3 regions of the Bariatricus sp. SGI.161 genome follow, and region 2 is predicted to be linked to each of the others. Evidence: riboswitches for the same ligand, from Rfam matches in the RefSeq annotation. Region 2 holds a riboswitch; each other region holds the start of a gene.
The links. Region 2 has a riboswitch for cobalamin ahead of cbiD (cobalt-precorrin-5B (C(1))-methyltransferase CbiD). Riboswitches for the same ligand answer to the same signal wherever they lie in the genome.
Positions count from the first base shown of each region.

Region 1: linked by a shared signal. The riboswitch ahead of ACQRBH_RS10660 (uroporphyrinogen decarboxylase family protein) and the one ahead of cbiD (cobalt-precorrin-5B (C(1))-methyltransferase CbiD) in region 2 are both predicted to bind cobalamin.
Region 3: linked by a shared signal. The riboswitch ahead of ACQRBH_RS15150 (sirohydrochlorin cobaltochelatase) and the one ahead of cbiD (cobalt-precorrin-5B (C(1))-methyltransferase CbiD) in region 2 are both predicted to bind cobalamin.

Region 1 is NZ_JBNPLX010000016.1:45,452-55,709, forward strand. Features, by position in the region: gene ACQRBH_RS10635 (Na+/H+ antiporter NhaC family protein) at 1-484, shown strand, start outside; gene ACQRBH_RS10640 (insulinase family protein) at 698-3,619, shown strand; gene era (GTPase Era) at 3,672-4,568, shown strand; gene ACQRBH_RS10650 (hypothetical protein) at 4,623-4,799, shown strand; gene recO (DNA repair protein RecO) at 4,741-5,490, shown strand; cobalamin riboswitch at 5,738-5,924, shown strand; gene ACQRBH_RS10660 (uroporphyrinogen decarboxylase family protein) at 5,990-7,108, shown strand; gene ACQRBH_RS10665 (corrinoid protein) at 7,171-7,827, shown strand; gene ACQRBH_RS10670 (methylcobamide:CoM methyltransferase MtbA) at 7,842-8,873, shown strand; gene ACQRBH_RS10675 (ASKHA domain-containing protein) at 8,866-10,258, shown strand, end outside.
Region 2 is NZ_JBNPLX010000011.1:60,509-70,766, reverse strand. Features, by position in the region: gene ACQRBH_RS08440 (cobalt-precorrin 5A hydrolase) at 1-423, opposite strand, end outside; gene cobM (precorrin-4 C(11)-methyltransferase) at 424-1,182, opposite strand; gene cobI (precorrin-2 C(20)-methyltransferase) at 1,179-1,871, opposite strand; gene cbiD (cobalt-precorrin-5B (C(1))-methyltransferase CbiD) at 1,912-3,057, opposite strand; cobalamin riboswitch at 3,201-3,386, opposite strand; gene ACQRBH_RS08420 (Uma2 family endonuclease) at 3,445-4,215, opposite strand; gene ACQRBH_RS08415 (superoxide dismutase family protein) at 4,305-4,784, opposite strand; gene queA (tRNA preQ1(34) S-adenosylmethionine ribosyltransferase-isomerase QueA) at 4,891-5,916, opposite strand; gene ACQRBH_RS08405 (RDD family protein) at 5,940-6,599, opposite strand; gene sppA (signal peptide peptidase SppA) at 6,580-7,569, opposite strand; gene pheT (phenylalanine--tRNA ligase subunit beta) at 7,588-10,008, opposite strand; gene pheS (phenylalanine--tRNA ligase subunit alpha) at 10,104-10,258, opposite strand, start outside.
Region 3 is NZ_JBNPLX010000035.1:9,957-20,214, forward strand. Features, by position in the region: gene ACQRBH_RS15120 (AAA family ATPase) at 1-200, shown strand, start outside; gene ACQRBH_RS15125 (tyrosine-protein phosphatase) at 222-962, shown strand; gene ACQRBH_RS15130 (DUF6110 family protein) at 1,172-1,435, shown strand; gene ACQRBH_RS15135 (heavy metal translocating P-type ATPase) at 1,436-3,526, shown strand; gene ACQRBH_RS15140 (ABC transporter ATP-binding protein) at 3,730-4,446, shown strand; gene ACQRBH_RS15145 (FtsX-like permease family protein) at 4,461-6,857, shown strand; cobalamin riboswitch at 6,917-7,105, shown strand; gene ACQRBH_RS15150 (sirohydrochlorin cobaltochelatase) at 7,337-8,539, shown strand; gene ACQRBH_RS15155 (hypothetical protein) at 8,551-9,096, shown strand; gene ACQRBH_RS15160 (ABC transporter ATP-binding protein/permease) at 9,478-10,258, shown strand, end outside.

The sequences.
Region 1 (10,258 bases), on a different contig from region 2:
GAAAGCAATGACAGACAGTCTGGGTGCGAAAGAATATGTGGCTAATGTAGTTCAGAATGCAGCCGGAGGGTTCATGAATCTCCTTCCTGCAATCATCTTCCTTGTAGCATGTTTCCTGGCATTTGCAACTGGTACTTCATGGGGAACCTTCGGTATCCTGATTCCGATCGTAGTTGCAGTATTTTCTGGAACAAATGAGACGATGATGATTATCTCTATCTCTGCATGTATGGCAGGTGCTGTATGTGGTGACCATTGTTCACCGATTTCTGATACGACGATCATGGCTTCGGCCGGAGCGCAGTGTAATCATGTTAACCATGTATCTACACAGCTTCCATATGCGATTACGGCAGCAGCAGTATCATTTGTTACTTATGTAATCGCTGGATTTGTACAGAATGCATTTATCTGTCTGCCAATTGGAATTGTTTTAATGGTTGGAACATTGATGGTGATTCGTAAAGTTACCGCAGATAAATAAAAATGTCGATAAAAAACAGAAGTTTCGAAAGAGACTTCTGTTTTTTTGTTAATGAAAATCCTTTCCAAATCTGCTTGTAACCTGGGATTAAATTGGATAAAATACTCTGTATAGGCAAAAGTATAAAACAGGGTTCAACCATTGAAAAAAAGATGTTATAATGCTATAGGTGTAGTTGTGACGACACCGGAAGAAAGGAGATAACAAAATCTTATGAGCATCAGAGATTTGAAGACATATGACTTGATCAAGGAAGAAGAATTGAAGGGAATTCAGTCTAAAGGTTATTTGATGAGGCACAAGAAGAGTGGCGCAAGAGTTCTTCTGATAGAAAATGACGATGAGAACAAGGTGTTTAGCATCGGTTTTCGTACTCCGCCCAGTGACAGTACCGGAGTGCCACATATCATGGAACATTCTGTGCTGTGCGGATCAAAGAACTTCCCGGCCAAGGATCCATTTGTAGAATTAGTGAAAGGATCACTCAATACATTTTTAAATGCAATGACTTATCCGGATAAGACAGTATACCCAGTGGCAAGCTGTAACGATAAGGATTTCCAGAATCTTATGCATGTATATATGGATGCGGTACTGTATCCGAATATCTATGAGCATGAAGAGACATTCCGTCAGGAAGGCTGGAGCTACAAACTGGATTCTGCAGATGACAAATTAAGTTATAATGGAGTGGTCTATAATGAGATGAAGGGGGCATTCTCTTCACCGGAAGGTGTGCTTGACCGAGTGGTTCTGAACACATTATTTCCAGATACATCCTATGCAAATGAATCTGGTGGAGATCCGGAGGTCATACCAGAGCTGACCTATGAACAGTTCCTGGATTTCCACAGGACCTATTATCATCCGTCCAACAGCTATATATATCTTTATGGAGATATGGATATGGAAGAAAAGCTATGTTGGCTGGATCGGGAATATCTTTGTCATTATGAGAAAAAAGTAGTAGATTCAGAGATTCATTTGCAAGAAGCTTTTTCAGAAATGAAGGAATTGGAGATGCCATATTCCATAGCAAGCGATGAATCAGAAGACGAAAATACGTACCTTTCTTATAATAAGGTAATTGGTACAAGTCTAGATCGAGAATTGTATCTGGCGTTTGAAATTCTGGATTACGCATTGTTATCTGCACCAGGTGCGCCATTGAAGACAGCTCTTACGGATGCTGGAATTGGACAGGATATTATGGGATCCTATGATAATGGAATTTATCAGCCGATTTTCTCTGTAATAGCTAAGAATGCAGATGCAGATCAGAAAGATAACTTTATTGAAGTTATCGAGAATGTGCTGACTGACATTGTGAAAAATGGGATGGATCAGAAAGCACTTGAGGCGGGAATTAATTATCATGAGTTCCGTTACAGAGAAGCTGATTTTGGAAATTATCCGAAGGGATTGATGTATGGACTTCAGATAATGGATAGCTGGCTATATGATGATGACAAACCATTCATTCATATCGAGGCATTGGATACATTTGCGTTCCTGAAAAAACAGGTGGGAACTCGCTATTATGAGGACTTGATCCAGAAATATCTGCTGGATAATACTCATGGTGCGATTGTTATTGTGAAACCTGAGAAGGGGCGTACTGCCCGCATGGATGCTGAGCTGGATGCAAGATTGCAAGAATATAAAGCCAGCCTGAGCGATGAGGAAATCAGAGAAATGGTTTCTCGGACAAAGAAGCTGGAAGAATACCAGTCAGAACCAGAGAGTGAAGAAGCGCTGGAACGGATTCCGGTTTTAAATCGAGAAGATATTTCCAGAGAAATAGATCCGATTTTTAATGAAGAGATGAATTTGGCAGGAATTCCGGTCGTGTTTCATGAGATTGAGACAAACGGAATTGGCTATGTGGATGTAATGTTCGATCTGTCTGGAGTCAGTGCAAAAGAACTTCCTTATGTTGGAATCTTGCAGTCTGTGTTAGGAATCATTGATACAGAGAATTACGGATACGGGGAACTCTTTAATGAGATTAATATGCATACCGGAGGAATTGGAACATCGCTGGAGCTTTATAACGATGTTACCAATATAAGGGAGAAGGTATTTAAAGCAACATTTGAAATTAAGGGAAAAGCACTTTATCCAAAGCTTGAAAAAACATTTGAGATGATGGGGGAGATTCTGACTGCTTCCAAGTTAAATGATACGAAACGAATCAAGGAGATCCTGGCAATGACCAAGTCAAGGCTCTCTATGAAATTCCAGTCATCCGGGCATACAACAGCGGCGCTTCGGGCATTGTCATATGCTTCTCCGTCCGCAAAATTCAAAGATATGACAAATGGCATAGATTTTTACCAGAAGATAGTGGAGCTGTCAGATCATTTTGAGGAAGAAAAAGAATCAATAACCGCAACACTTATCGATCTTACCAAGAAACTATTCCGTTCGGATAACATGATGATCAGTTATACTGCTTCAAAAGAAGGAATGGACGGATTAGAGAAGATGATTGCCAATCTTTCCGAAAGACTTTACAAAGAAGTTCCAGAAGAGACGCCATGCATCATCCATTGCGAAAAGAAGAACGAAGGATTCAAAACAGCATCAAAAGTACAGTATGTGGCACGAACCGGTAACTTCATCGATAATGGAGCTGCATATACCGGAGCACTTCAGATCCTGAAGGTAATCCTAAGCTACGATTATCTCTGGCAGAATATCCGTGTAAAAGGCGGAGCATATGGATGCATGAGCAATTTCAACCGCATAGGAGAAGGTTATTTCGTTTCCTACCGTGATCCAAATCTGAAGCGCACCATAGAAGTATACGAAGGAATTGTAGATTACCTGAAGAACTTCACCGTAAGCGACAGAGACATGACCAAATACATCATCGGAACCATCAGCAATATAGATCAGCCTATGACACCCGCAACCAAAGGCGAACGATCCATGAACCTCTACATGAATAAAGTAAGCGCAGACATGATCCGCGAAGAACGCAGCCAGATTCTAGATGCAACACAAGATGATATTCGCGCCCTTTACCGAGTTGTAGAGGCCGTATTGAAGGCAGATCAACTGTGCGTAGTTGGAAGCGAAGATATAATAGAAGAAAATAAAGAACTGTTTAAAACTGTGACAAGTTTTTAACAGGGGACGTAGTAAATTGAAAGAATACTACGTCCCCATTTAAGGAGTTTTTATGAGAAAAGATTATAAATCGGGATTTGTTACTTTGATCGGACGCCCAAATGTGGGGAAATCTACGTTGATGAATTGTCTGATAGGACAAAAAATTGCCATTACTTCTAATAAGCCGCAGACGACGAGAAATCGTATCCAGACGGTGCTGACAACGGAGAAGGGGCAGACCGTGTTTGTGGATACGCCGGGTATCCACAAGGCGAAGAATAAGCTTGGGGAATATATGGTGAATGTGGCAGAGCGGACGTTGAATGAGGTGGATGTGGTGTTGTGGCTTGTGGAGCCAACGACGTTCATCGGTGCAGGTGAGCAGCACATTGCCAAGCAGCTTCAGAGAGTTCATACCCCAATTATTCTGGTTATTAATAAGATTGACAGTGTGAAGAAGGAAGAGGTATTGCCGGCAATTGCAGCGTATAAGGATGTCTGCGATTTTGCGGAAATTGTTCCGGTGTCTGCAAGAAATGGGGATAATACGGATGAGTTGATCCGAGTGATCATGAAGTATCTTCCTTATGGACCACAGTTTTATGATGAGGATACCATTACTGATCAGCCGGAGCGTCAGATCGTAGCAGAGCTGATCCGCGAAAAAGCACTTCATTGTCTGCAGGATGAGATTCCACATGGAATTGCGGTGGCAATTGACCAGATGAAGATGCAGAAGAAGGTAATGCATATTAATGCGACCATTATCTGTGAGAGAGACTCCCACAAGGGGATAATTATTGGAAAACAAGGAAATATGTTGAAAAAGATTGGTAGCACAGCCCGCTATGAGATTGAGAAAATGCTGGATTGTCAGGTAAATCTGAAACTCTGGGTCAAGGTAAAGAAGGATTGGCGGGACAGTGAATATCTAATGAAAAATTTTGGTTATCGGGATGAAGAATAAAATCAGCCTTTTCTGGGAGAACCTAATCCTATCAACAGAGGATGAGGTGATTTCATGGAAGAAGAGTACTGGGAGCGTTTTCTGGAGACGGGAAAAGTGACAGATTATCTTTGCTATAAGGGAATGCAGATTTGTAAACAGATAATAAAAGACCATGAAGGTGGAATAAACGGTGAATCAGATTACAGTGACAGGCTTGGTCCTGCAGGCGACTCCTGTCGGCGAATATGACAGACGAGTGGTAATTCTGACAAAAGAACGAGGGAAGATTGCAGCATTTGCCCGCGGCGCAAGAAGGCCTAACAGTGCACTGATGGGAGTAACGAGTCCATTTTCCTTCGGAGAATTTACAGTTTATGAGGGGCGGACATCATATACATTGGTGTCGGCCTCTATTTCCAATTACTTTCAGGAGCTGCGTATGGATGTTGAAGGGGCATATTACGGATTCTATTTTATGGAGCTGGCCAACTATTATGCAAGAGAAGCTAACGATGAGACTCAGCTTTTAAAGCTCTTGTATCAGACTCTTCGGGCACTTGTAAATCCCCATATACCAAACCGGCTGATTCGATATATCTATGAGCTGAAAACGGTCAGTATCAATGGAGAAGGACCACAGGTATTCCAGTGTGTAGGATGCGGGGACAGAGAAAGACCAATGGTGTTCAGTGTTAGACGTGGAGGTCTGCTCTGTGACAGATGCAGAAGAGATGTTTCGGATGGAATGGTGCTGAATCCCTCCACAATCTATACGCTTCAATATATTGTGGGAACGCCGGTGGAAAAACTATATACCTTTACCGTATCTGATGAAGTGCTTCGGGAACTGGGAAAAGTGACCGGAAGATATCTGGAAACTTACGTAGGAAAAAGATTTAAGTCATTAGAGATATTAGAACAATTGACAAAATTAGGATAAAAATATACATAAAAGGGGAGCCTCGCACCCGACCAGATCTGTTGGTGTGCGAAGCTCCTCTCTGATGTTATTCTTTTTCAAGCAGCGTTTCCTGTAATATATTTATCTGTATTATAGTTTGTCAGAACGAAAACATAAAGTGAATGAATCATTTAGAGATGAAAAACCCGTAGAATAGAAACTATCTATATAAGACTTTTACTATAGAAATAACCGATTTGGAAAATGTTAATTCACATGATAAACTTGAAATGTAAACGTATATAGTGACAATGAGAATTGTTGAAAAGGGAATTCGGTGAGAGTCCGGAGCAGCCCGCTCTACTGTGTGACGGACGATGGTTTTGTTGACCACTCAAAATATTTTGCTTTTGGGGAAGGAAATCCAGAGGACGAAGTCGAGTCAGGAGACCTGCTATATATTTTCAGGAGATTTCGGTGGGGAAAGACAGTGTTTACGCTGTTTTTTCGTACCGTATTTTATTTTAGGAGGTAAAAAATGGATTATCAAGAGCTGAAAAAGTTGATGAATGAACAGAAAGAAGAGATGACACCTTCTGAACGTATGGCAGCATACATGAAAGGGGAGGAAGTGGACTGCATTCCATATGGAATTCTTGCCCCAGACATGGCGATTGCCGATTTGATGGGATATTCAACGAAACAAATGAGTGAAGATCCGGAAGTTATGGCAAAGGTCATCAGGGAGAAGGATGTGACATATAACAATTTTGGATTTGGAGTTGGGCCGGATTTAAGAACCATTGGAGTAGCACTTGGATCGAAACTTTTCACACCAGAATACGGAGTGCCTCGAATCGAAGAACATGTCCTTATGGATTATGCAGATATTGATAAATTAAAAGTAGTGGACCCATATGACAATCCCGTTCTTACCCCAATGCTTGATATGGCAAAAGAATTAAAAAAACGATTACCCGAATATCCAATCAGCACAGGTGTGACAGGGCCAGTGTCATGTGCAGCTGCGATCAGGCCGGTGGATTTAATGTTAAGAGATACCAGAAAAAATCCGGAAATGCTGAAAAAGCTTTTGAAACTTTCCAATGAATGTTCATTAAAATGGGTAGAAGCATTTTGTAAAGAATTTGGGCCATGTTCTGTATTTATATCTGATCCGGTGACCTGCTCGGATATTTTGAGTAAAAAGCAGTTCGATGAGTTTTCTTACCCATATTTGAAAGAGTTAATTGATGGGCTTTATGAAATAACAGGACAGCCGCCGATGATCCATATTTGTGGAAAGACAAAACCAATCTGGAACGACATTGCAAATAGTGGAGTATGTGCATTTAGTATAGATAATTGCGAAGATCTTGCTGAGGCAAAAGAAGCGATTGGAGATAAAGTGATGTTAATGGGAAATGTACCGCCAGTAGATGTTATGTTAAATGGTACGATTGATGAGGTGATTGCGTCCTGTAAAGAATGTATTGAAAAGGCAGGAGACAGTCCAAAAGGATTCCAGCTTAACGTCGGATGTCAGACGCCGTTTGGTACATCTAAAGAGAATATGGAAGCTCTTATCTATGCAGCAAGAAAATATGGGCGTGGTGCGAAAATAGGATGCCTGCCGAAAGGATTGCAAGAAGATTAAGAGGTAGTTTATAGAATCAATAGATGTTAATCTTGATTAATAAGTTTTAGGAGGAAATGATCATGGCAAGATCAAAAGAGGAATTACTGGAAGCGTTATCTGAATGTGTAGTTGAAATGGAGGACGAAGAGGTCGTAGATGTTGCGAATGAATATCTGGAAGCAGGATACTCAGCATTTGATGGTATTATGGATGGACTTGTAGATGGAATGAATAAGGCGAGTGATTTGTACGATGCAGAAGAATATTTCGTTACCGATGTACTGCTCTGTTCTGATGCAATGTATGCAGGATTAGACGTGCTTCGCCCGCATCTTCCGGCAGATGATACCGGTGTAGAAAAACCAAAAGTTGTTATCGGTGTTGTGGAAGGAGATACTCATGATATTGGCAAGAATCTTGTGAAGATTATGCTGGACACAGCAGGGTTTGAAATGTATGATTTGGGAAGAGATGTCCCGTTAGATAGTTTTGTAGATAGGGCAGTGGAAGTAGGAGCTTCTATTATCTGTATGTCAACACTGATGACAACTACTATGATTGGTATGAAGACCGTTATTGATAAGTTAAAAGAGCGCGGGATCCGTGATCAGTTCAAGATTATGATTGGTGGAAGTCCGATTTCTCAGAAATATGCAGATGAGATCGGAGCAGACGGTTATTCTGTAAATGCAGTGGAAGCCGTAAAGCTTGCTAAGCGTCTGATGGGAATTGCGTAATAAGGAGGCGATACATGTTGACAGAGAAAGAACGTTTGGAAAAAGTGTTCCATCATGAAGAGGTAGATCGTCCGCCTTGCATATGCCCAGGTGGAATGATGAATATGATTACGTCGGAACTTATGGATACCTGCGGGGTAACATGGCCAAAGGCACATACAGATGCTGAGATGATGGCGAAGCTTGCATTGGCGAACTATGAGAATGGCTGCTTTGAAAATGTGGGGGTACCATTCTGCATGACCGTAGAAGCGGAGGCAATGGGGGCAGAAGTGACCATGGGAACGAAGATATTCGAGCCTCATGTGACGGGGTATGCCATCGATTCTGTACTGGATTGGAAGCAACTAAAGCCGGTAAATCATGAAGAGGGTCGTGCAAAGGTAGTTTTAGATGCTATCCGTATTTTAAAAGCTAAGAATCTGGATGTACCAATCGTTGGAAATATTACCGGACCAATCAGTACAGCAAGTTCTGTAATGGAACCTGTGAATTTTTATAAGGATCTCAGAAAACACAAAAAAGAGGCCCATGAATATATGACGTTTGTGACGGAGCAGATTATTGATTTTGCCAGAGCACAGATCGAGGCTGGAGCAGATGTTATTGCAATCTCAGATCCGAGTGGTACAGGAGAGATTCTGGGGCCAAAATATTTTGAAGAATATGCAGTAAAATATCTGAATATGGTTCTGGATGGACTTCAGGATGAGAAGATGGGAACTATCGTGCATATCTGTGGACAGATGAAAAGTGTATATAAACAGATTGATATGGTACACAGTGATGCATTAAGTTTCGACTCTGTCGTGCCAATGTCTGAGGCAAGAAAGCATCTGGAAGATCGTGTTCTGATGGGAAATGTCAGTACCTATGCATTGGAGTTTGGAGATCCGGAGCGTGTGGCGAAGCTGACTCGCAGCTGTGTTGCCGGCGGCTCGGATATCATTTCACCGGCGTGTGGTCTGGGAACAAAGTCACCGCTTGTGAATATACAGACAATTTTAAAAACATTAAAAGAAGAAGAGGTACTAGCTGATGCCTAAGATAACAGTACAGCCGGCAGGAAAGAGTTACGAGTATACAGTAGGAAAAACATTGCTGGAAATTCTTCTTGCTGAGAAGATATTTGTGGACAATCCCTGTAATGGGAAGGGAGTATGTGGGAAATGCCGTGTTAAGGTTCTGGAAGGAAATATTCCGGCAATCTGCGAGACGGAGCGAAAACTGTTGAAAACAGAAGAACTGGAGGCGGGAATTCGTCTTTCCTGTCTGGTCAGACCGGAAGATGATCTGGAGATTGAACTTCTCGGAAAAGAGCGGAAACATGAAGTCTTGACTACGGGCTACATCCCGGATTTTGCATTTGACTGTGATATCGAAAAACGAGTAATAGAGATCCATAAGCCGACATTAAGTGATCAGACCCCTTGGGAAGATCAGATAAAAGAGCAACTTGGAATGGATAATATCAGTTTTTCGGCTCTGCAGTCTGCAACATTCGTCCCGGGACAGGTCACAGTTGTTCTGCATAATGGTGAAGTGATACAGGTTGAAGAAGGTGACACTTCAGATTCCATGTATGGTGTGGCGATTGATATTGGAACGACGACTGTCGTATGTGCATTGATTGATATGCATACAGGGAAAGAGCTGGCTAATGCATCTATGATTAATGCGCAGAAGCATTTTGGACTGGATGTTCTTACGAGAATTACTTATGAACTGGAGCATCCACAGGATGGCGTGGAAAAACTTCGCAATGCTATTGTAGAATCCATTAACGATATGATTGAAGAGATCTGTAGGCAGGCTGGAATCTCAAGAGAACGAATCTATGAGATTACAGTGGGCGCAAACTGTACAATGATGCATACGCTCCTTGGAGTAGATGCAACGTCGATCGGAAAAGCACCGTATGCTCCAATGTTCGTAAAATCAAAGGATATTCCAGTTGATTCGATTGGAATACATGCGGCGAAGGGAGCAAGGCTTTATTGTCTTCCATCCGTTTCCGCGTATATAGGGGCAGATATTGTGGCTGGCGCTTATGTGTGTGAGTTGGAGAAAGAAAAAGGCAATGTATTATTCATTGATATTGGAACCAATGGAGAAATCGTATTGTCCAGTCATGGAAAGCTCTTGTGCTGTTCTTGTGCAGCTGGTCCGGCTCTGGAAGGAATGAATATCAGTTCCGGCATGCGTGCGGCAGAGGGTGCCATTGAGGATGTAGAGATCACCGAAGAAGGTGTGAAGCTAAAAGTCATTGGCGATGAACCGCCAATCGGTGTGTGTGGAAGCGGTATTCTTGCAGTGGTAAAGGAATTGTTAAAGTCTGGTCTGGTACGCAAGGATGGTGCGTTTATTAAGAAAGATAAATTAGAAGAAACAGATTACCGTTATCCGATGCTCCAGTTAGATGGAAGAAAAC
Region 2 (10,258 bases):
TGCAAAAACATCCACTGCCCATTTTTGGTTAATATCAGTCGCTGTCGTGATCACCGGCAGTGCCTGTATCTTTTCAGAGACTAACAGAGCTAGCTCATTAGCCCCTCCAATATGCCCAGATAATAGAGGAATACAATGGATTCCCATTTCATCAATGACCAAAACAGCCGGATCCTTCTGCTTTGATCTTACATATGGCGCTATAGCACGTACTGCAATGCCTGTAGCTCCAATGAAAATCAGCGCATCCTGACTTTCAAACTGTTGTCTGGTCCAGTCTGACAGAGTAAGATCTGTCGCTTCTGGTATGCCCGTACATTTGACATCTACGGTTACCCGATACTCTTCCTCTCTCAGTCCGGCCACCACTTTGTCTGCCAGGATTTTGCCTTTTTGTGTAAAACATATGAGTGCTACATTCATTTACTCTGTTCCTTTCCGATATTCCGTAGTAAATGTAGGATCATATAACTTTGATCGCTGATAATGATTATGGCTGACAACATCTCCAACAATAATCAATGCTGTCTTTCTAATTCCATGAGACTTTGCCGTCTCTTCCAATGTCTCTATCGTACAGATATGTGTCTCTTCCTCAGGCCAGGTCGCCTTATATACAATTGCAGCCGGTGTATCCGGTTCATAACCTCCACAGATCAGTTGTTCTGTCAGTTTCGCCAGTAGTCCTGTACTTAAGAACAGTACCATGGTCGCCCTGTGCTTTGCAAATGAAGCAATGCTCTCTCTCTCTGGCACAGGTGTCTTTCCTTCTGTTCTTGTAATGACCACACTCTGCGATACATCCGGCAAAGTATATTCCAGATTCAATGCCGCCGCAGCACCACAAAAAGAGCTTACCCCCGGGCAAGAATCATATAGAATGTTCTTCTCATCCAGAATATCCATCTGCTCTCGAATCGCACCATAGAGACATGGATCTCCCGTATGCAGCCGGACAGTCATCTGACTCTTTTTTTCTGCCTGTATCATTACCTCTATCACTTCCTCCAGCGTCATGAATGCGCTATTGTAGATTTTACATCCTTCTTTCGCATATTTTAAAAGTCCCGGATTCACTAAGGACCCTGCATAGATAATTACGTCAGCCTCTTCGATCATCTTCTGCCCCCTGACTGTAATCAGATCTTCTGCCCCAGGTCCAGCTCCAACAAAATGTATCATAACGCCTCTCCTTCTTTCACAAATAACAATGTATAATACCCTGCATCTTCAGGAATCTGTTCTGTTCCATAATAGATATGCTCCGTCTTCATTCCACAGTTTTCTACCATGACAACAGATGCATCCATATCTTTTAGCTGTTCTTTTACATGCGGAAGTTTCTTTCCTGCCTTCATAAGAATCTTTGTTCCTTCTAACTGCAGAGCCTCTTCAATCTGATATGAAGCCGGAATAATGTGAATCTGTTCCGCTTTCTCAGCAATTCCTATATTCAGTCTCGCCGCTGCTGCACAGAATGATGGGACTCCGCTGACCATCTCTACCTCATATCCCTTTTTTTGAATCTCTTTATGAAGATAAATATAAGTAGAATACACTGCAGGATCTCCTAATGTTAAAAATGCCACTTTCTTTCCTTTATCCAGGCAACGACTCAAAACTTTCGCACCTTCCTCATGATTCTTTTGTAAAGTCTGCTCATCTTTTGTCATAGGCATATAAATCCCCAACAGCTCTTTTTGTTCAATCTCTGGATATGCTTCCCTGACAATCTGATAAGCAACCGTTTCCATCGGATTCCTGCCCGGAACCGCAATCACATCACATTCTCGAATAACTCGCAATGCTTTTACTGTTAAAAGCTCCGGATCTCCGGGGCCTACGCCAACTCCATATAAGATTCCTGCCATCTTCATTCTCCTTGTGTCTTTATTACTATATGATACTAGGTCATACGCTTTTGACCCTAACTTTATATTTTTCTATCAGATGTTCTGCCTGGCTGGTCTTTCCAAGAATACCATATATATTGGAAAATGTGATCGCACCAATCTGAAGCTCACCTGCTGCCCGGTAATTCAGATACTGCTCCATTCGCTCCATTATCTGCCCCATAATCCTTTCTCGCTCAGAAACTGTGCATCTGTCCAATGCATCATCTGTTGTCATACAATCCAGGAATTCACAGGTCTTTTCCCTCGAAACTCCTGCTTTTAACGCTGCCGCTGCAAGAATCTCCATCCGACAGTCCGCCCATCTTGAATGGGTATTCATAATCCCTCCGGCAACTTTAATGAGTTTTCCGATATGCCCTACCAGCAGAATACCTTTACTTCCCTGATCAATTGCCATATCTATAGTCTGTCCAATATAATTACTGCATTTAACCACTTCCTGCTCTTCAATCCCATAGGCTTGTCTCAGAAAATCCAAGCCATAATTCCCCGGTGCCGCAATCAGATATTCTTTTCCTGCCGCCATTTTCACTCTTATATCCAGGCAAATAGTATCCAACAATGCCTGCTCACTCATCGGTTCTACCAATCCGCTGGTTCCCAGAATCGACAGACCACCCTCAATTCCCAGTCTCGGATTAAAAGTCTTTGCTGCAAGACGTTTTCCTTCCGGTATGGATATCTCAACATATATGCCCCCAAGATAACCAACCTCCTCACAGGCATCCTCCACTTCTTGCAAGATCATCTTACGCGGAACGCGATTGATCGCCGCATTCCCAACTGGTTGATCCAGACCTGGTTTCGTAACTCTCCCGATTCCCTGACCTCCATCAAGAATGTACTGTCCTGTATTTGTTTTTTCCACTTTACTGTACACCATGATTCCGTTCGTGATATCAGGATCATCTCCACTATCTTTTTGGACTGCACAAGATATGCTCTGTATCTCCTTTTGATTCTCATCCCGGTATTCTATCCTGATATCATGAATCTTCAACTGAAGTTTCTTTCCCTTGGGAAGTTCCACTTCTACCTGATCTATCTGCTCTTTTGCAAATAGCATCTTCAGCGCGGCTTTCGTCGCCGCCTGTGCGCACGTTCCCGTAGTATAACCCCAGGCAAGTTTTTTCTGTGCCATTCTTTCTCTCCTGTCACATCTTTTTCTACATTCATGAATATATCTTTTTCATATGAAAGAAAAAGGAGGTGACGCCTTGCGACAATCCCTCCATACAATCAGAACTTTTCCATTCTTATGTATCATCCTGCCCTCACCGTAAGACTTTACTCTGATTACTGGCAGGTATCCTGACTTAAAACTAAAACCTAATCCCCGCCCTTCCCGTTGTCATTCTCACAACAGTGGTCCGCAGGTTTCGTCATTTCTTACAGTAGAGTGAGCTGCTGCGGATTCGCACCGCATTCCCTTTTCATCCACAAAGTGAAACCAGTCTCAATATCTATATTCTATCGGTTTATGTCAGGCATGTCAAATTCTTTTCTGCTTCCTGTTTCTATTCCCTTTTTATTCATATAAAAAACTTACATATTCATAGATTTCAGCAAAATTTATGATACATTTCCCTTCAAAAATCCTCACTGGAACTTTGTCATCAAATCCATAGATTACTGGAAATTCATCATGTTCAAAGTCATATACTAATACTTTTTTCTGTACCGGATCTACAATCCAGTATTCTCTGACTCCTGCACTGGCATATTTTTCACACTTTATAATCATATCTTTCTTTCTTCCTGATTCAGAGAGAATTTCCACAATGAAATCCGGTGCCCCATAAGTACAATGCTTAATTAATTTCCTCCGATCACACACTACAAACACGTCTGGCTGAACCATCGTCTTATCATCACAGTCGAGCTGAACATCTGCCGGCGCAACAAACGGAATACACTGCCCACCTTCTTTTTTTATATAATCTTTGATTGGCTGCCATATCTCTGTACATAATAATTGATGCAAATTCGACGGTGCCGCCATATCATAGATGACTCCATTCATTAACTCCACACGTCTTTCTTTCGGCAATGCATAATAATCTTGCACAGTATATTCCCCCGGTCTTTTCACCGAATAATCCCTTACAGATTCAGCCATCTTGTTATCTTCTTTTTTCAGCACTTTCTCTAAAGCCAACAATGTATCATATCGTGGTGAGGCAGTTACACCCGCAAAAATTTTCTGCACTGTGCCAAGAGGAACACCAGATAGTTCTGAAATCATTTCGTTCGTATAACCTAAGAGCTTCTTTCTCTCTTTCATTTCCTGTACTGTCATTTTGGTTCCTCTCTTTCATTTGTTTTCATAATTATATCTTTTATCACTCCATATGTCAATCATATTATTTCCATTTTATTTCCATATTTTTACCGTATTTCGCTCTCTCGTGCCTGAATCTCGCCACAGGCAATCATTTCTCCAGAAGCACCAGATGGCTGTGTATGAAAATCATCCGGCAACGCATGGATAATTACCGTTTTTCCAATGACATCCTCAGGATAAAACCGATCTGTATATACACACATCCACGCAATCCCATTATTACTTAGCAGAGGCGGCAAATCCCCTGCATGCTCAGGATGCTGTGATTTTACTGACTGGTAATGCCCATCAACATTTGCAAAGGGCTCCTGATCTGTTCCAGAACAGCTGCCACCTTCATGAATATGAAATCCATGAAACTGTTGACTGCTTTTTCCATTGATATCTGTAATCCCATAAATAGATGCAACCAGCACCGTTCCTCCAAACGTATCATAAAAATCCACTCTACCTCTGAGATGTGGATACTTTGCACTTCCTGCTATCTTCGCAGAAGCAGTTGGATGATTCTCCATAATCTTCATCTTACCATCACACTCCTTGTGGCATTCTATGCAAATACCTTCAGGAATATGTAAAAAGGATGGGGCGGGGAAAAAATTCATTTTCCCCGCCCCATCCTTTCATGCGTTAACAGATCAACATAGCATCTCCAAACGAAAAAAAGCGATATTTTTCTCTGACAGCCTCTTCATATGCCGACAGCACATGTTCTCTTCCAGCCAAAGCCGACACCAGCATGATGAGTGTAGACTCTGGAAGATGAAAATTCGTAATCAGACAATCCAAAACCTTAAATTTATATCCTGGATAAATGAAGATTTCTGTCCATCCACTGCATGCTTTCAAATGTCCCGTCTCATCTGCGGCAGACTCAATAGTCCTGCAGCTGGTTGTCCCTACACAGATAACTCTGTTTCCGGAATCCTTTGCCATATTAATCTTGGCCGCTGCATCTTCATCAATCTGAAAAAATTCGGAATGCATATGGTGTTCCGTAATCTCATCTACTTTAACCGGTCGAAATGTTCCAAGGCCTACGTGAAGTGTTACTCTGGCTATATCAATTCCCTTTTCTTCAATGGCTTTCAGAAGTTCCGGTGTGAAATGGAGTCCTGCCGTTGGTGCAGCCGCAGACCCTGTATGAGTAGCGTATACTGTCTGGTAACGGTTTTTATCCTCCAGTTGATGAGTAATGTACGGCGGAAGAGGCATCTGTCCCAACTGATCCAAGATTTCCTCAAAGATTCCATCATAGGTAAATTGTATCAAACGATTCCCTTCTTCTACCACATCAATGACTTCACCAATTAAAAGCCCCTCTCCAAAGCTGATCTTCGTTCCTATTTTTGCCTTTTTCCCCGGCTTTACCAGAGTCTCCCAGACATTATTTTCTTTTCTTTTTAATAATAATATTTCTATCTTGGCATCAGTTCCTACTTTTGAACCAATTAATCTAGCCGGAATTACTTTCGTATCATTAATAACCAGACAATCTCCCTCATGTAGATAATCAATAATTTCTTTAAATACATGGTGGGAAACAGCTCCAGACTCCTTGTCAAGTACAAGAAGTCTGGAGCTGGAACGATCCTCCAATGGATCCTGAGCAATTAATTCTTCCGGCAATTCATAATAAAAATCTTGACGTTTCATAATATGAATCCCTTCTTTATATATTATTGTGCATGTCCCTGATGAATCTGCTCATCCACGGACTTCTGAACCGATGGATCCTGAGGCGGCATTGCCCCTGGACCTTGCGGCGGCATCGGCGCCGGACCTTGTGGTGGCATTGGTGCCGGACCTTGCGGTGGCATTGGTGCCGGACCTTGTGGCGGCACTTGCCACCCCTGCGGGACTTGATATACTGGATATACTTTTACTTTCTTAGCATAGATAACTCTCGTGTCACAAAGCATATCATGCAATCCTCGTTTTTCACGGTCGACGCCTGCCATAATATATCCAATTCCGACAGACAAACCACACAGGAACCTCCCGACCGTCTCCCGGTAAATCACATCGATCAGATTCAGTTTCTGGCTCCCATCTTCGTTGACAACCCTCAGATTCATTGCTTTTTTTCCAAGAGTCGTCCCGGTATAATAGGTAAACAGAACGAAATACGTCACTTGAAGCACATAAAGAATAATATCTTTCCAAGTATAATGGAACAATATATTTCTTCCAGAAAGTGCACCGCCAGCTACTACCGATAATAGGATTCTCACGAGCATAAGTCCCACAAACACTACCGAACGGTCAATACAATAAGCTGCTGCTCGTACCCAAAAACCGGCGAACTCCATTGAAGGTCTATTGTAATTGTTCTGCATAGTACATCGGCACCCCGCTTTCCATATCCGCTGCGGTCTCTGTCAATATCTGAGCTTCTGATTTTGGAACCAAGTCTTTGACTTCTGCCAACAGTGAAGACAGTGTATTTTTTGAACTTTCCAATTCATAGAATTCATCAACATTTAATTCTTCACTCATTGCTTCCTTCATATCAGCGTAAAGACTGATCTCATCAATCAACCCATTTTCCAGTGCTTGATTTGCCGTATAGGTACGTCCGTCTGCAAGCTGTTTCACTTCCTCCTCGGACATACCACGTCCATCTGCTACTATCCCAACAAATTTTGAATAATATTCATCCACTTGACTCTGATAAATTGCTATCTGCTCATCAGTCATCTTGGAACTATCCTTATTGGCACCGCTGGTAATACTTACATAGCGAATTCCTAATTTTTCATATAACCCACTCATATCATACCCTGACATGATCACGCCAATAGATCCTGTTGTTGTATTTGGATTTGCATATATCTTATCTGCTGACATAGACACCATATATCCGCCAGAAGCTGCATAATGTGCCATATAATCCCAGACAGGACGTCCGGTGGTCTCCTTGTATTCTTTTAACTTCAGATAGAGCTCTTCTGATTCATATACGGTACCACCAGGTGAATCCACATACAGCAAGATGCCCTGATTATTCGAATCATCCATCAAATTATCAATATACTCCAACGTTGTTGTGTGTTGATAACCTGAAGATGTCTCAAAATAATTGCTCTCTGTCTGTTCTTGAATCGTTCCTTCTACTCTGACGATTGCAATATAGTTTTTCCCAGGCGGTTGGAAATCGTAGCCTCCCGTCAAAAGATGCTCAGCACTTTCTTCCAGCATTCTCTGTGAAAATGAATCTGTCAACGCATTTGTCAATACACTGGCCACTCCTATCGCAACAAACAGGATAGCTGCTATAATCAGACCACCAATCTGCTTTTTCTTCATGCTTTTACTCTCCATATTTTATTTACGAAGCTCGATTCCCATGCCTTCCAACGCTTTCAGAATTCTATCCATGGACTCTGAAACTTCTGAATCTTCGAGTGTCTTATCTTTCGCACGGAACACGATAGAATATGCTACTGATTTGTATCCTTCCTTAATCTGTGCTCCTTCATAAAGATCGAACAGTGCATAGCTTTCCAGATATACTCCGCCCTTTTTCTCAATGACTTCTTCAACCTGGCCTACCAGGATGTCTTTCGGCATAACCATACTGATATCACGTGTCACAGCAGGGAATCTCGCAATTCCTGTGTACTTTCTGTCAAATGATGCCCTCTCAACGATTTCAGGCATATCAATCACTGCAACGTATGCTCTTGTACCGATACCATATGCATCTGCAACATCTGGATGCAATTCTCCCAGATAACCAACAACCTTGCCATCATAAATAATATTTGCCTGACGACCCGGATGAAGATATGGTTTTCCTGCATTTGGATCATATGTTTCTTTCTTATGCAGACCAACCTTTTCAAAGAACTCTTCAACTACACCTTTCATACTGAAGAAATCTCCATCTCCATACATTCCAAGTGTAAACTGCATTCTTTCTTCCGGAAGTTCTGTGAGCGGAAGAGCCTTCGGGATGTATACATTACCTAATTCATACAGTCTGACATTCTTATTTCTTCTATTATAATTAGTTGCCAATGATGTCAGCATTCCATTCAAAGAAGTCGTACGCATGATACTATAGTCTTCTCCAAGAGGATTCATAATCTCAACCGTCTGACGAAGCGGTGAGTCTGCAGGTATCATTAATTTATCAAATACCTTTGGACTTTCAAATGAATAAGTCATTCCCTGGCTAAATCCACAGAACTCAGCAATATCACGAGCAACTTCTTCTACACGCAGCTTGAATGACAATTTACCAGTTGTAGCTTCACCTTTCGGAAGTGTAGTTGGAATATTGTCATATCCGTAGAATCTTGCCACTTCTTCTGCCAAATCAGCCATGCGGAATAAATCATGACGGAAAGTAGGCGCAATTACTTCGTTTGTCTCTTCATCATATTCAAGATCTATCTTTTTGAAGTATCCAATCATCTCTTCCTTTGAAATGTTGGTTCCAAGCAGACTATTGATTTCATCCTGATCAAAAGGAACTCTTACCGGCTCTTTTTTCTTACCATAGACATCAACCATTCCACCTACCACTTCACCAGCTCCTAATTCTTCTACCAGCTGGCATGCACGGTCGATAGCAGCCTGTGCATTATTTGGATCAAGACCTTTTTCAAACTTACCAGAAGCATCGGTACGAAGTCCGATCTTCTTACTAGATTTACGGATATTTGTTCCATCGAAACAAGCAGCTTCAAAAAGCATTGTCTGTACATCATCTGTAATCATGGAATTCTCTCCACCCATGATACCTGCAATACCGATGGATTTCTGTCCATCGCAGATCATCAGTACAGATTCGTCCATCTCTCTTTCCTGCCCATCCAGAGTTGTAAACTTTTCTCCTTTTGCAGCTTTGCGCACAATAATCTCACGGTCAGCGATTGTATCCAGATCATAGGCATGCATCGGCTGTCCATATTCTTCCATGACATAGTTTGTGATATCAACCAGATTATTGATTGGACGAATGCCTACAGAAGCCAGACGTCTCTGCATCCACTTTGGAGACGGTCCGATCTTAATATTCTTCACAACTCTTGCACAATATCTCGGGCAGAGATCACTGTCTTTTACAGTTACTTTGATATAGTCGTTAACATCCTCAGCATTTCCAGTCTTAGTTACTACCGGAGGTTGAAATTCCTTTCCGAAAGTAGCGGCAGCTTCTCTTGCAATACCTACAACACTAAAGCAATCTACACGATTAGAAGTAATCTCATACTCAAATACCACATCATTCAGTCCCAATGCTTCAATTGCGCTGGCTCCTACCTCTGCATCCTCTGGGAAGATATAGATTCCTTCTTCCGGTGCCTCTGGATACATGTCACGATTAGAGCCAAGTTCTTCAATAGAGCACATCATGCCGCAGCTCTCTACTCCACGAAGCTTACCCTTCTTAATCTTTATTCCACCTGCAACACGACTTCCCGGCTCATGTCCTCCAGCAACACGTCCCCCGTCCAGTACGACAGGAACCTTGTCTCCTTCATTCACATTATGTGCACCAGTGACAATCTGAACAGACTCACTTCCTACATTCACCTGACAGATAATCAACTTATCTGCATCCGGGTGCTTCTCAATCTTGTCAATCTGTCCAATCACAATCTTGTCCAGATCCGCATCCAGCACCTCATATCCTTCCACCTTCGTTCCAGACAACGTCATTGCGTCTGTATATTCCTGAGCAGTAACATCCAAGTCAGGAACATATGCTTTTATCCATGATAATGATGTATTCATTTTTTCTCCTTTCTGGGGACGTAGTATTCTTTCACTTTACTACGTCCCTTTTTGCATTTTATGGTGTACCCAAATGCATTTTGCCCTGTACCTTTTTAGAATTGTTTTAAAAATCTAATGTCGTTTTCGTATAATAATCTCATGTCATCGATTTCGTATTTAAGCAATGCGATACGTTCCAAGCCTACACCAAATGCAAAGCCGGTGTATTCGTTTGGATCGATTCCGCACATTTCCAATACGTGTGGAT
Region 3 (10,258 bases), on a different contig from region 2:
TAAATAATCTGGATTATAAAAGGGCAAGACGTCTGTTGGAGAAACAGGATCGCAGGCACGAGAAATACTATCACTATTATACCGGACTCAAGTGGGGGGATGCGATGAACTATGATATCTGCTTTAACAGTGCAAGTTATGGAATTGAAGAATCGGTAGATATCATTGAACGTATGCTGAACCAGAATATGAATCATTAAGGGAATTAGGAGGATGGACTTATGAAGGAGTATAAGAGAATTCCAATGGAAGCATTGAAGAATTGCCGGGATCTGGGAGGATATGCCGGGGATGGCGGACGAATGGTCTGCTATCATATGCTTTACCGGTCTGAGGCGCCTGTCAATCTGACAGAAAATGATTGGAAGATGATGCAGGAGATGGGTGTAAGAACGATGATAGATCTACGCTGCGAAAGCGAGCAGAAGATGACAGCATATGAAGTCCCTGAGCGTGTCGAGAGAATCGCCTATCCTTTACAGCAGTATGAGATCCCTGTGGCACCTTTTGAATCAGAAGATAAAGAGAGCCTTAAGGAGAAGGCAATGTTGTCTTTTGGAAAAAGCCTTTTTGATGGATATACAAAAATGATAGAGGATGCGCCGGATAGAATGGTATTCTTACTGGATACGATTGCTAAGGCTTTGGATAAAGGAGCTGTCTTGTATCATTGCACAGCGGGAAAAGACCGGACGGGTGTATTGTCGGCAGTGATCTATCTGTTATGTGGAGTAGCAGATGAAGATATTATTGCGGATTATCAGGTCTCTGCTACTTATCAGGCAAAGAATCCAATGTTTGATCTGATCCCGGATGAATTTAAGATGTTCCTTCAGTCTGCACCGGAAACGATGGAAGCATTTTTGAAAGAAGCCCATGAGAAAGATTATATTGCGCTGTTGAAAGAAAATGGGCTTTCTGATCAGACGATAGAAACAATTAGAAAGAAAATCCTGCAGTAATTGATAAAATAATTCAATAAGGCTTTTCGGTTTTGACTATGACTCCACGAAAGAGTATGATAAAAGGAAACTTCAGATAAAACGAGGTGATCTTTTTGAAGCAGCATAAGTTTTGGGCATGGGCCATGGTGTTCTGTCTTGGTATGTTATTTTATACTGGAAAGAAACACAAATAACTGAGCACAATACAAAAGAATGGAGGATGAGTCATGGATATTTTTAAATTAAAGAATCTTGGTATTTTTGCAGGCGGGGTGCTGTTTGGAACAGCAGGAGTGAAAGTGCTTTCCAGCAGAGATGCCAAAAAAGTATATACAAGCTGTACTGCAGCAGTCCTTCGTGCAAAAGACTGTGTGATGAAGACAGTTGATACAGTTCAGGAGAATGCAGAGGATATACTGGCAGAGGCAAAGCAGATTAATGAGAAACGTGATAATGAAGCAGAAGCCTGTGTACAGGCAGAGGCAGAATAAGTGAGATTTATAATTAAGCATGAGATTCCAGGAAGAATCCGTATTCATGTAGATCAAAAGCGTATGTCCTGTACAGAGGCAGATACGCTTTTGTATTATCTGAATACGCTGGAATGCGTCACGCAGGCAAAGGTATATGAACGGACGGCCGATGCCTGCGTTTGCTTTACCGGAGAAAAAGGAGCTGTGATTCAGGCAATTAGAAAATTCCGGTATGAGTCTGTGGAAGTTCCGGAGACGGTGCCCGCTAATTCTGGAAGAAAATTGAATCGCACATACAAGGAAAGACTGATCAGTAAAGTGGCTTTACATTATGCAGGTAAAATGCTTCTTCCATATCCGGTGCGGGCAGTCTGGACAACAGCCAGATCTCTGCATTATCTGAAAGAAGGCATAAAGAGCCTTGCCAAAAGAAAGTTAGAGGTCTCCGTGTTGGATGCTACGGCAATCGGAGTATCCATCTTACGCGGTAATATGGATACGGCCAGTTCGGTTATGTTTCTTTTAGGAGTTGGAGAGACACTGGAAGAATGGACCCATAAAAAGTCAGTAAGTGACCTGGCGCGCAGTATGTCGCTGAATGTATCGAAGGTATGGGTTAAGAGTGGAGAACTGGAGATTTTGATTGATTCACGCCAGGTCAAAGAGGAAGATCAGGTTATTGTCCATATGGGAAACATCATTCCTTTTGATGGTCTTGTGACAGAAGGCGAGGGAATGGTAAGTCAGTCCTCCCTTACGGGAGAGCCGCTCCCAGTACATCGTGAAAAGGGCGGATATGTCTATGCCGGCAGTGTACTGGAAGAAGGGGAGATTACCTTTACGGTCAGGAAAGCTTCGGGGTCATCACGGTATGAAAAGATTGTAACAATGATTGAGGAATCAGAGAAGCTGAAATCATCTGTGGAAGGGAAAGCAGAGAAACTGGCAGACAGGCTGGTACCAGTTACTCTGGCTGGAACGATTGCTGCCTGGTTTCTGACGAGAAATGTTACCAAAGCGTTATCTGTTCTGATGGTGGACTTTTCCTGTGCCTTAAAGCTTGCAATGCCGATTACAGTGCTGTCAGCAATCCGACAGGCCGGCGATCATGATATTACGGTAAAAGGCGGTAAATACCTGGAAGCTGTTGCCGAGGCACAGACCATTGTATTTGATAAGACAGGTACGCTTACAAAAGCAAAACCGACGGTTAAAATGGTGGTTCCCTTTTGTCAAAAAGAGGAAAAAGAACTGCTTCGTCTGGCGGCGTGTCTGGAAGAACATTTTCCACATTCTATGGCAAAGGCTGTGGTACATGCGGCGCAGATGGAAGGACTGGACCATGAAGAAATGCACTCAAAAGTGGAATATATCGTAGCACACGGCAGCTCTTCTTACGTAGGAGATAAGCGAGTCATTATCGGAAGTAATCACTTTGTCTTTGATGATGAAAAATGTCAGATTAGGGAGGAGTATCAGGAACAATTTGAAAAACTTCCAGAAGAGTATTCGCATCTATATCTGGCAGTAGATGGCATATTGGCAGCTGTTATCTGTATCGAAGACCCGCTTCGCATGGAGAGTACAGAAATAGTAAAAGCGTTGAAACGTTCTGGATTCCAGAAAGTTGTCATGATGACAGGAGACAGCGAACGTACAGCAGCAGCTGTGGCAGCTAAAGTCGGTGTGGATGAATATTATGCTGAAGTACTCCCCGAAGATAAGGCAAGTTTTGTAGAATGCGAAAAAGCATCCGGCAGGAAGGTGCTTATGGTAGGAGATGGCGTGAATGATTCTCCGGCATTGTCTGCAGCAGATGTAGGAATTGCGATCAGCGATGGTGCAGAACTTGCCAGAGAGATTGCTGACATAACCATTTCGGCAGATGATCTTTATCAGATTGTGAGATTAAAAAAATTGAGCAATGCATTGATGAAAAGAATCCAGAGGAATTATCGTAAGATTGTGGGAATTAACACAGTGCTAATTCTAATGGGGATTGGTGGGGGAATGCAGCCAACAGTAGCAGCGATGCTTCATAATATTTCCACTTTGACAATCAGTTTGCAGAGTATGCAGAATTTATTAATAGAAGAAAGAAAAGAGTAATAAACAAAAAGGGCGGTTTGATCAAATCGCCTTTTTATTTGTTAACGAGAAATTTTTTTGATAAACCGGGTGTGTGTTGACAATAAAGATACAGTTAAAATATACTAATTGTGATTAAATATAACTAACAAGAGGAATGAAAGGATATATTTTGAAATAACAAAATAAGAAAAGCGAAGACTGAGAAGGGAAAAGGAGTAGTTATGTCAGAGGAAGAAAGAAATTTTTTAGAAATTGTAGATTTGAAAAAAGGATTTGGAAGCGGGGATACTCGTCAGGAGGTCCTGTGTGGGATGAATTTTTCGGTTGCAAAAGGAGAGTTCTGTGTTTTGCTGGGGCCTTCCGGTTCAGGGAAATCCACGCTTCTTAATATTATTGGAGGAATCGACAGTGCTGATTCCGGATATATTTCCATTCACGGTGATAAATTGGAAGATATGGCTGAAAAGGATTTGACACAGTACCGCAGGAAGCATCTGGGGTATGTGTTCCAGATGTATAACCTGATCAGCAATCTGAACGTAAAAGAAAATATCGAAGTGGGTGCATATCTGTCGGACCATCCGCTTGATATTGACGATCTGTTACATACTCTGGGACTCTATGAACACCGTCATAAGCTCCCGAACCAGCTTTCCGGCGGACAGCAGCAGAGGGTTTCGATTGGACGCGCCATTGTGAAAAATCCGGACATCCTGCTTTGTGATGAGCCCACCGGAGCGTTGGACTATAGTACTTCCAAGGAAATCCTGAAGCTGATCGAGGATATTAATCAAAAATATAAAAATACGATTATCATAGTTACGCATAATGAAGCTATTAAAAACATGGCAGATCATGTGATCAAACTAAGGGATGGAAAAGTGCGCCATAATGAAAAAAATACAAACAAAATTTCAGCAGTAGATCTTGAATGGTAAGGAGCGTGGCAGAGATGAAAGACGGAAAGATGAGAAATCCGCTTTGCAAGAGAATTATTCGAGAGCTAAAAAGGGACTGGAAAAAATATCTGGTTGTTGCATTGTTCCTAATCCTTGCCATTGGGTTTGTATCAGGCATGTATGTTGCTAATGGGAGTATGATGCAGGCTGCTGCGGTGGGGAAAGAGAAGTATCATCTGGAGGACGGACATTTTGAACTAGATCGGAAGGCAGATCAGGAGCTGATCCGTGCGATTGAAACCGGGGAAAAAGCTGATGTGAAACAGTTCTATCTGTATCAAGCCAAAATGGAACTGGATGACTCTGATTTTTCAGCAGTTCCTGTAACTGTATATGAGAATTTCTACCGGAATGAGGATGAAGATCATGATGATGACGGAAAGTCCGATGGTACCATCCGAGTGTATGAAAGAACAGAGGAGATTAATCAGGCCTGCCTGATGGAAGGAAGTTTCCCGGTGACGGAAGATGAGATTGCTGTTGATCGGATGCATGCGGACAATGCAGGAATTCAGGTAGGAGATACGATTACTGTCAGTGGGCAATCTTATCATGTTACAGGGCTGATTGCCTATGTAAATTACTCTACGCTTCATGAGAAAAGTACGGATCTAATGTTTGATGCACTGAAGTTTAATGTGGCTATGGTAACGAAGGATGGCTTTGGACGCCTCTCTGGTACGATCCACTATACATATGCATGGAAGTATGAACAGAGATCCATAGATGAGATAGAAGAAAAGAAGCAATCCGATGATTTCATGAAAGCTTTGCTTACCCAGACGGTCGTGCATGAGAATGAGCTTCAGGATTATGTTCCCCGTTATGCGAACCCGGCAATCAATTTTGCGACGGATGATATGGGGTCGGATGAAGCGATGGGCGGAGTGCTTCTGGATATCCTGATCGTGATTATTGCTTTTATCTTTGCGGTTACTATCAGCAATACTATTATGAAGGAATCACAGATGATCGGTACCCTTCGGGCATCCGGATATACAAAGGATGAGCTTGTGAGGCATTATCTGGCAACACCTGTGATTGTAACTATAATTGCGGCAATTGCAGGCAATTTGATGGGTTATACAGTCTTTAAAGATGTTGTAGTATCTATGTATTATAATAGTTACAGCCTTCCAACCTATGAAACAATATGGAACCCGGATGCGTTTGTTAAGACGACTGTAATACCAGTATTCCTGATGCTTGTGGTAAATCTGTTAGTGCTTATTCGTATGATGCAGCATACACCACTTCAGTTTTTACGGCGTGATCTGAAAAAGTCAAAACGAAAGAAAACTGTACGGCTTCCGAAGTGGAAGTTTTTTAACAGATTCCGTCTGCGTATCATATTCCAGAACATGCCTAATTATGCTGTCCTTTTTGCGGGCATTTTCTTTATTATGGTTATGCTGGCTATGGCAGTCGGAATGCCGTCTACCTTGAATTACTATCAGGGCAAGGCAGAAGATATGATGTTTGCAAAGTACCAGTATGTATTGAAATCCTGTGAAGATGAGGAAGGGAAAATGATTCATACGGATAATCAGGACGTAGAGGAATTCTGTATGAAAGCATTAAAGAAGACAGGGGACGAATTGGATGAAGAAGTGCCCATTTATGGCATTCGGGATAACAGCAGATATATCCAGATTGAAAACTTATCAGTACTTAAAGAAAATGAAGTGTATCTTTCACGACCATTCAGTGAGAAGTATAACCTGAAGGTGGGAGATACTATTAAGCTGGATGAAAAATATGAACATAAGCAGTATCAGTTTAAAGTATCAGGAATTTATGAAAAATGTCAGAGTATTGCAGTTTTCCTTCCGATTGAAAAATATCGTTCTTTATTTGAACTGGACAAGGAAGAGTTCACCGGATATATCTCAGACACAGAGATTACCGATATCGAAGAAGATAAAATAGCGACAGTCATTACGAAAGAGGATATTACGAAAATGTGCGACCAGTTAGATCATTCTATGGGAGCCTATATGCAGTATTTTCAGATTCTGTGTATCCTTTTATCAGCAGTACTGATTTATCTATTGACAAAGCTTATTATCGAAAAGAACGAAACGGCAATCTCCATGACGAAAATTCTTGGTTATGAAAACCGTGAGATCGCAAGCCTATATCTGCTTTCTACAACAATGGTAGTGGTTGTGGCAGATACCATAAGTGTAATATTAGGCTCTACGGTAATGAAACAGGCATGGAAAATCATTATGTTTAAATATAATGGATGGTTTGCCTTTACGATAGAGCCAATGGGCTATGTGAAGATGTTTTCCTTCGTTCTTCTGGGATACCTGATAGTAATGATGCTGGATTTCAGAAGAATCCGAAAGATTCCGATGGAAGAGGCATTAAAAAATGTGGAGTAGTCAATAACCATAGAATATTAAAAAACAATTTCAGAGACTTTACATTTTTATTTGAGTGTGATAAGGTATGTTCGATAGGTTCAGACAATCATGGATTGTTTGATTAAAAGGGAAACAGGTGCAAATCCTGTACGAACTCGTCACTGTAAGCGAGGAGTGCAAGGCCAGATAAGTCACTGAGCAATTGGGAAGGCGGCCTTGGATGTTGATCCGCAAGTCAGGAGACCTGCCTGTTTAAAAACGGAGTGGGATATGCCCACAGATCACGAGTAACTGGTCGCAACCGATTATAATGGAGATATTACATTTCTGGCAGTGCCTGTATCTGCCGGAAGTGTTGTTTGATTATGTCAGTATTACGTCCTTTTACCATTTTATGGAAAAAGGACGTTTTTTGGCTTTAAGTCATTATGCCCTCATAAGTACTGCCGTTATATCCTTTTGTCGGAAATGGACCAGAAATAAGAAGGAGGAACAAGATGAAGAAAAGAGTAGTAGCAATCTTGCTGGCAGTTTCCATGGTAAGTGCTCTGGTAATGACCGGATGTTCTGGCAGCAGTGAGGAGACATCCGAAACGGCGGAGGAAACTGAAGAAGTAGAGACAGATGCTGATCAGGAAGCGGCAGATGAAGTAGCTGCATTGATTGATGCCATCTATGTGCAGGAGAGAACAGATGAAACAGATGAACAGTGCAAGGAAGCCAAAGAGGCATGGGATGCACTGACAGATGAGCAGAAGGAATTGGTGGAAGGGGAAAATGCAGATCCGGATTACTTTGGAAGAGATACAGGCGATGCATCCAAAGATGATCCTCGTAATCAGGATGATATTGGTGAAAATGAGATCCTCGTAGTCAGCTTTGGAACCTCTTTTAATGACAGTCGCGTGGCTGATATTAAGGGAATCGAAGATGCACTTCAGGAAGCATATCCTGACTGGTCTGTAAGAAGAGCATTTACGGCACAGATTATTATTAACCATATTCAGGCAAGAGATGAGGAATGTATTGATAATATGGATCAGGCATTGGAACGTGCGGTTTCTAATGGAGTAAAGAATCTGGTCGTACAGCCGACGCATTTAATGCATGGCGCAGAATATGATGAGCTGATGGAATCTGTAGAAGCTTATCAGGATCAGTTTGAATCTGTAAAAGTTGCTGAGCCTTTGCTTGGAGAAGTTGGGGAAGACGCGACAGTTGTAAATGAGGATAAAAAAGCAGTTGCAGAAGCAATCACTTCCGAGGCAGTAGAAACAGCCGGATATGACAGCCTGGATGCTGCAAAAGAAGATGGCGCAGCATTTGTATTTTTGGGACACGGTACCTCTCATACTGCAAAAGTATCTTATAGCCAGATGCAGACACAGATGAATGACCTCGGATATGACAATGTATTTATCGGAACGGTAGAAGGCGAACCGGAAGAAACGGCATGTGAAGCTGTTATAGATGCAGTTGCCCAGGCAGGATATAAGAAAGTAATTCTTCGTCCTTTGATGGTTGTTGCAGGAGACCACGCTAATAATGATATGGCAGGAGACGATGATGACTCTTGGAAGAGCATGTTCAATGCTTCCGGAGAATTTGACAGTGTAGATACACAGATTGCAGGTCTCGGTGAGATTGAGGCGATTCAGAATCTTTATGTAGCACATACTAAAGCAGTAATTGGCGAGTAGGAGAAATGAAAATGAAGAAAAGGGTAATCGCAGTTCTTGGAATACTTTTGCTTTCATCTGCGCTTGTATTTGGATGTTCTGGGAAAAAAGATACTCAGGATACGGATGCAAAAGAACAGGTAGAAGAAACAGACCAAAAAGAGGATGTAGATACAGAGAGCAGCAGTGAGGCAGATGCTGGAATAGAGGATGGTACTTATTCCGCAGATTTTAATACAGACAGCGGAATGTTTCATGCCAATGAAGCCTGTGAAGGAAAAGGTACTTTGACGGTAAAAGATGGAAAAATGACAATACATGTTTCTCTGGTATCAAAGAATATACTGAATCTCTATCCGGGGCTTGCTGAAGATGCTCAAAAAGATGGGGCAGAACTTCTGGAACCTACGGAAGATACTGTGACGTATAGTGATGGCACGACAGAAGAAGTGTATGGATTCGATATTCCTGTCCCGGCATTGGATGAAGAATTTGATCTTGCGTTAGTAGGAACAAAAGGTACTTGGTATGATCACAAAGTCAGTGTTTCCAATCCAGAACCGGTTGAAGGTGAGTAAAACGAAAAATGACTTTGCAGCAGTTAAATATTGGATGATCTGGAACCTTATTCTTATCTGTCTTTTAAACAGGGAGAGCATACTCTTTTGAAAGGGAAAGAGCATGAACTGCTTCATTGTAATTTTGTCTAAACAATAGGAAGAAGAGACTTGGGGATTGATGTGCCTCAAGTCTTTTTTATTGTGCAAAGTTTAAAACAGAAGCAGTTAGTTGAAAAAAGTAATTGACAGTTTGTGTAATAAAATGATATATATAAGTTAGTTGCCTCAAACCGAGGCTTCTTTTTTTGAATGATGGTTAGCGGCCACTAATTCAATTAACTGAAAAAGACGATTATTATTCAGAAGAACAGAATCGTGAAAGAAAGGAAACTACAAAACATGATAAAAACAAGATTGGTCAAACTGTTATCTCATGCAAAAAAATATATTGTGTTTCAGGTCGTATGGAAGTGGATATCCCTGTTATGCCAGATAGCGATGATTTATGCTGCTTCCATGCTTTTGGAGAGTGCGTTGTTTGATGCGATTACAAAGAATCAGCTGCTTTTATACGGTATCGTGATTTTTATTGCCATTTCATTGCGCCTGATCTGTGACAGACAGGCATCCTATGCTTCTTATGAGGCGAGCGTTGATGTGAAACGGATATTGCGCGAGAAGATTTATGGGAAATTATTGAAACTGGGAGCATCTTATCGTGAAAGTGTTGCGACTTCTGAAGTGGTACAGATGGCAGCAGAAGGTGTGGAACAGCTGGAGACATATTTTGGAAAATATTTGTCTCAGTTATTCTATAGCCTGCTGGCTCCTATAACGCTCTTTGTTATCCTTGCTTTTGTGAATCTGAAAGCAAGCCTGGTGCTTTTGATCTGTGTTCCGCTGATCCCGATCTCTATCGTGGCAGTACAGAAATTTGCAAAAAAATTATTAAACAGATATTGGGGAATCTATACAGAACTGGGAGATTCTTTCCTGGAGAATCTGCAGGGATTGACAACTCTGAAGATTTATCAGGCTGATGCAGATAAAGCAGATGAGATGGATGAAGAATCTCAGAGATTTCGGCGGATTACCATGAAAGTGTTGACTATGCAGCTGAATTCTACCAGTGTGATGGACATCATTGCCTATGGCGGCGCAGCAGTCGGCATGATCGTGA